DNA from 2 places in the Lysinibacillus sp. EB271-A1-10B genome. Region 2 is predicted to be linked to the other one. Evidence: riboswitches for the same ligand, from Rfam matches in the RefSeq annotation. Region 2 holds a riboswitch; the other holds the start of a gene.

Region 1 (3,205 bases), on a different contig from region 2:
GGTGTTTCAACTGTTACTACTTTTAAGTGCTTACCACGAATTTCAATTTCCAATTCAGTTCCGATAGTTGCGAATTGACTGTCAATTAATGCGTGACCAACATTTCGTTTAGAAGAAGGAAGTTGTGTACCTGTTGTCACTTCACCGATTTCCTTACCATCCTTCAACACTTTGTAGCCATGGCGAGGAATTCCTTTATCAATCATTTCAATACCCACAATTTTACGTGACAGCCCAGTTTCTTTTTGTGCCACTAATGCCTCATGACCATTAAAGCCCTCTTTATTTAACTTCACAGCAAAACCAATACCAGCCTCAAGAGGTGAAATTGTCGCTGATAGCTCTTGCCCGTATAATGGAAGACCTGCTTCAAAACGAAGTGTATCACGGCAGCCTAAACCTGCAGGAACTACACCTTTGTCTTTTCCAGCCTCTAAGATTTTACCCCATAATGCTTTAATATCTTCTGGAGAGCCATATAGTTCAAAGCCATCTTCTCCTGTGTAACCGCTACGAGATACTAATGCTTTATGACCAGCAACTTCAACATCTGCTTGGAAACGGAAGTATTTAATCGTTTGTAAATCAGTATCTGTTAATGTTTGAAGAACTTCTTCTGCTAATGGACCTTGAAGGGCAATTTGTGCATAAGCCTCTGATTGGTTGTCTATCGTTACATCATATTGATGTTGATTTTCCATCATCCAATCATAATCTTTTTCAATATTTGCCGCGTTCACGCATAATAAATAATGATTGTCTGCTAATTTATACGTTAATAAATCATCGACAACACCACCATCTTCATAGCACATTGCATTATATTGCGCTTGACCTACTGCAATCTTAGAAATATCATTTGTCAAAAGGTTTTGTAAAAACTCTAGTGAATTAGGTCCAGTTACTAAAATCTCACCCATATGTGATACATCAAATAAGCCAGCACGATTACGTACTGCATCATGCTCTTCTTTAATAGAAGAGAACTGCACTGGTAATTCCCATCCACCGAAGTCAATTGTTTTACCACCATGTTTTGCATATTCTTCAAATAGAGGTGTGCGTTTTAATTCTGTCATTGTTTTTGCCCCCTTATTGTTCGTTACATATTTACTTATAGTAGTTCGTCTGTTTTTTTGTACAGTCATGCTTCCCTTGTTTGTTCATCCAAATAAAGAAAAACGAACAACATTAGGTAAAACATTTAGACATAAAAAAAGACAGACGAACCCCTTTTCGGGATTCTCTGTCCTTGCACCTGAAAGTTACACCAGACTGACTCGCATACATACAATGCCAATCAGCCGGCTTTCCCCTTTGGTGGCTGTAGTACTACAGCACTCTCCAGAGTTGCGTCTTATACGAGTCCTTTTACCTGAGAGATTCATAACATTTTGCTATTTGCTCCTTCGGTGACGTCTATACGTGCTCTCCCCGTACAATCATCCGCCCAAGTTTCAACTTGGTACTATTTAGTATTCAATGAACATTAAGTAACTTTTGTCTATATCCTAACATTAATTGCATTGAAAAGGCAATCATTTTTTATTTTATGTTAAAAAACGAACATTTAAGTATTAACGATACATCAATGTTCGCTTTTTAGCCTTTTAACTTGGAATACTAAATACTCAAGAATTTGGCGGATTGTTCGCCCCTCTGTTAACACTTGTATATGTCCTACTTCACGATAGAACTTTCTTCTGTAATGATACAGCTGCTCTAACTCTTCTTTCGTCGAGCTCTGTACAATCGGTCTGTTCGGATCATGCTGTATTCGTTTGTATATATCTTCGAATGTCGCATCTAAAAAAAACACGAGCCCACTGCGTCTCATTATTTTTCGATTTTCAGCATTAATTGCGACTCCACCACCTGTTGAAATAATACAAGCTTCGTCCCGGAAGTTTTTCAAAAATTCTGTTTCTATTTCCCGAAAACGTGCTTCTCCGTATTTTTCAAATATTTGCGGAATTGTCATACCCTGCTGTCGAACAATCTCATGATCCATATCGTAATAGGGCATCTTTAACAAATAGCTTAAACGTCTTCCTAACGCACTTTTCCCGGAGCCCATAAAACCAACTAAATATATTTTTCGCATTCGAATCACCTTCTTATAACTACGATTCTACACTGTCTGACAAAATTTGTCCTAATAAATTTATCGTAGCTCGAACATTGAGCTTTTCTAGGCCATCATATGTTCGAAACTGAATCTCATAAGACGTACAAAACGTAAGGACAAAAGTAGTTACAAAAAATAATAATCCAATTGCGATTAAAAAAATAGCCCCTCTGTCATTTTTCAAAAACTGGAACATAGAAAGTTCGCTCCTTTTTACTACCACTTGGAAGTTCAACAGCTACTGTTAACATATCTTTTTCATATCGGAACTGGCATTTAGTAATACCAACTAGCATTGGTACATGACCACCATTTACTTGATCACGAATTATATTGCTGTAACAATCAATATTATGAATGGTATCTGCGGCCTGGAAGGTTATTCTCTTTTGATCCTTTCGAAGTGTAAAAGATGAAATATCACTTACATACATATTCAAATCATAAACAAAAAGCTCCCACTTTGATTGCTCATCAGTTAGCATCGTTGTTTTCATTTCAGCAAACCAAAGCATAATAAACACAACAAGATGGGCAATAAGCACAAAAACAACTAATTGAAACATCGCTTCTAATAATGTGTAGCCTCGCTCATTCATCAACTTCACCTGTCAGTTGTATACATTTTTTACGTAATTCCCGCGTATTTTGAAAACTTACGCATACCCCTTGTCCATTCATAAACCACTGAAATTCTATATTATCAATGGTTTTAGTGCCTTCTGTTTGTTGTAGATTGCGGTAATGCTTTAAGCCTTCATAGGCCGTTTCAGCTGCGAACACCTCCAACTTCTTGTTATAAAGAGTCGTTTTCATCGTATAGCTAATTGGTATTAATGTCGTGCATACTAACATAACAATGACTACTGATAATATCGTTTCCACAAATGAATAACCAGATTCATTCAATCCTCGATCTCCCTCGTCCTAATGTAATCACAACTTTTTTCACACCTTGAGGCGTTTTAAAATAAACAGTCCCTGGCGTCATGACGTTTCCATTATAGTTGTACATAATCGTGTAAATTGAACTCGATGCAGGCATAAACTCAACCCCTTTCGGAAAAGGGCGTTCAT
Region 2 (3,205 bases):
GCCGTACGAGTTGCCTCTGAAATGAACATTACTACTAATAGAAATGCAAAGAAGGCAAGTACTAAATAGTTCACGAACGGTGTGAAAGGTGCCTTGAAAATTGATGCTTCATGAAGAGCACGATTTTTACGTTTATAGATGATATGAGAGATTAATATAATACTCCATACCCAGATAAAGCAAATGGCACTAATCGTTGTCACAACACTAAAGGCGTTTTCAGGCATTAATTTACTTAGTAATGCACCTACGGATACAACAATTGCAGATACAACAAGTGCGTTACTTGGTACACTGTTTTTATTGAGCTTTGCAAATGTTGGTGAAGCTTGCTTGTTGTTTCCAAGATTAAAGAGCATGCGGCTTGTAGAAAATAAACCACTATTACCAGCCGAGGCAGCAGATGTTAGAACGACAAAATTAATAATCCCTGCAGCAATTGGAATACCAGCTAGTGTAAATACTTGTACAAATGGACTACTAGAGGCAGACATTTCATGCCAAGGATTAATGCATAAAATAACAAATAGCGCCCCTACGTAGAATAATAAAATGCGTAATGGAATTTTGTTAATGGCAGAAGGAATATTCTTTTTAGGATCGGCCGTTTCAGCAGCGGAAACCCCTACTAGCTCGACACCAACAAAAGCGAAAACAACCATTTGGAATGCCATTAGGAACCCGTGTAGACCATTCGGGAATAACCCGCCATATGCCCAAAGATTTTCAACGGAAACTGTGCCAGCGCCTGTTTGAAAGCCTGTAAATATCATGAATAGTCCAATCACAATCAGTGCAACAATTGTAATGACTTTTATAAGTGCAAACCAAAATTCTAGTTCGCCAAATAGTTTTACAGTTAATAGATTCAACATTAGCAACAGGACTAAACAGCCAATTGCAGGCACCCATTGTGGAATGTCAAACCAATATTGTACATAAACGCCGACAGCAATAATATCTGCCATAGCGGTCATAATCCAGCAGAACCAGTATGTCCAACCGGTAATGTAACCTGCCCAAGGTCCTATGTATTCGGATGCAAAATCAGTAAATGATGTATAGCCAGCATTCGATAATAACAGTTCACCTAACGCCCGCATGACGAAAAATAAGGCAGTTCCGACAATTAGATAGGCGAAGATGATGGAAGGTCCTGCTAAAGCAATGGCTTTACCGGAGCCTAAAAATAAACCAGTACCGATTGTTCCGCCAATCGCAATGAGCTGCACATGGCGATTTTTTAATTCGCGTTTTAATTGTTGTTGTTGTTCCACGTTGCTCCCCCTCAAAGATACGTAATAACTATGACTGGAAATAAAAAAGAGACTAGTAGTGACACTAGTCTCGTAAACGACAGAATAACAAATACCCATAGCGAATGTTGTATGTAAAAAAGAAAACATTCGTGTGGTATAGCTTTCATGATGAAAGTTAATATTACTCCTCTGTCCTTTTGCCTGAGATAGTGAACCCTTCGGCGACGCAAAATGCGCTCTCTCCAGAACTGCTCCTGCTATAGTTTTATCCATAGCATTCATAGCTTGTATTGTATGTCTTGATGACATTATTTTAAGATATTATACATCCTATCAGTGCTACCATAAATATTCAAGGGTAAATTTCTGTCTTTTTCAGAAAAAAAGAAGATTGGAGTTCGTCTAGGTAAAAATTACACGAAAAATAGTATTTTTAGACATACGTTAAAATAGGGATAATATTTAATGTTTGGTATAAAGGTTAAAAAAGGCGAGGGACGAGTGAGGGAAGCAGCTAGAACTTTGATAAAGGAAGTTGAATGTGATGTGAGCAGTATATTGCCGCACGCGCTACTTTTTTCTGTTCAATAAGTTGTCAGACGTTAAACAATAAATATAATATAGTAGAAACTCAGAATTTTTTGCAAAAAGTAAACCATCTCATAGTCATTTGAGATGGTTTCTTCCTGTTTAAAACAAAGTGAGATAGGTATATATAAATAAATTACCTTAGATTTCGCGAGTATATTTATTTATAGTAGTCACTTATGCCTTAACGACTTTTTGAAATTATTTTTTAGACTTTATTTTACCTGTCCAAGTACGGAAGCCGCCTTGAAGTTGGTAAATTTGGTTGTAGCCACGTTTTTTAAGAAATAGAGCAGCACGTGCGCTACGGCCTGTATTTTGACAGTATAAATATACTGGTAAATCTGGGCGAATTTCTTTGTGACGTTGACGTAGAGTTGTTGAAGGAACATTACGTGCACCAAGAATGTGACCTGCATCAAATTCTTTTTGCTCACGTACGTCGATAAGCTGCGCTTTACGATAGCCTTCAATAAATTGTTCTTGTGTTAGGTTTGTTACGGCTTTTTTTAGTCGTAGGGCATTGATACCGATATATGCAATTACGACTACTAAAATAACACCGATTGTGATAAGTATGTTTAACAAAATTTCTTACCCCTTTCTATCTTCTTTATTATTATAAAAGATGCGCTAGCGATAGTCCAATGAGTTTGATAAAATTAATTAGATTGTGGCTAGAATTAATCTATCTATATGTATGGATGTTATTAGTGAAATGTCACAGAATCATGCTACTCCATTTTTAGATTTGGGTGGATGATACTTCAATAAAGAATAGAACTAAACGCAGAGTGTCAAAATTTTGAGAAACATTAATTTTTGGCTCATCACCATGAGTAGGATGGCATTTGCTAAAACGTATGCGATATATAGGTTGATTGGAGTGAAGGCAGGGCGACTCCTCGGGGATTAGCGATAGGGGAACGAAGGCTAAGAGCATCACATCCTGTGATAACGCCTTCGTGACCAACATCCTGTTGGCCCAAGCGGCTCATCGGTCGTCCCCAGAGAAAGAGCCCGGCCGGAACGGAAATCAACCACTCGCTATAGGGATGAGCCTTATTTTGTACACATTCGCAAAAGGTAAAGCCTCCGGCTGATGTCACGGAATCGAAAAGGATTTCTTTGTGCAAGCACAAAGCCGATTCCCGACGCATTTATGCCGAGGCATAAATGATTAATTGTAGGAGATGAAAATATGACAACTTGGTATTTTCTAAATTCAGGGAAATGTAGCCCATCTTTCAATATGGCATTAGACGAAGCATTACTTGATTGGCATAGTGAAGGTTTAATTCCACCGGTTATTCGTTTTTATGAGTGGGAGCCAGCAACTCTTTCGATTGGCTATTTTC

The links. A riboswitch is a leader RNA that binds a small molecule or an ion and turns the genes downstream of it on or off. The one in region 2 is predicted to bind glycine.
Region 1: linked by a shared signal. The riboswitch ahead of gcvT (glycine cleavage system aminomethyltransferase GcvT) and the one ahead of AC3WSK_RS08720 (amino acid permease) in region 2 are both predicted to bind glycine.

Annotation. Positions count from the first base shown of each region.
Region 1 is NZ_JBYTDL010000032.1:34,209-37,413, forward strand. It holds gene gcvT (glycine cleavage system aminomethyltransferase GcvT) at 1-1,079, opposite strand, end outside; glycine riboswitch at 1,354-1,446, opposite strand; gene AC3WSK_RS24315 (shikimate kinase) at 1,589-2,104, opposite strand; gene AC3WSK_RS24320 (hypothetical protein) at 2,124-2,324, opposite strand; gene comGF (competence type IV pilus minor pilin ComGF) at 2,302-2,727, opposite strand; gene AC3WSK_RS24330 (hypothetical protein) at 2,720-3,037, opposite strand; gene comGD (competence type IV pilus minor pilin ComGD) at 3,030-3,205, opposite strand, start outside.
Region 2 is NZ_JBYTDL010000004.1:274,468-277,672, reverse strand. It holds gene AC3WSK_RS08720 (amino acid permease) at 1-1,277, opposite strand, end outside; glycine riboswitch at 1,439-1,515, opposite strand; gene AC3WSK_RS08715 (rhodanese-like domain-containing protein) at 2,049-2,435, opposite strand; gene AC3WSK_RS08710 (lipoate--protein ligase family protein) at 3,049-3,205, shown strand, end outside.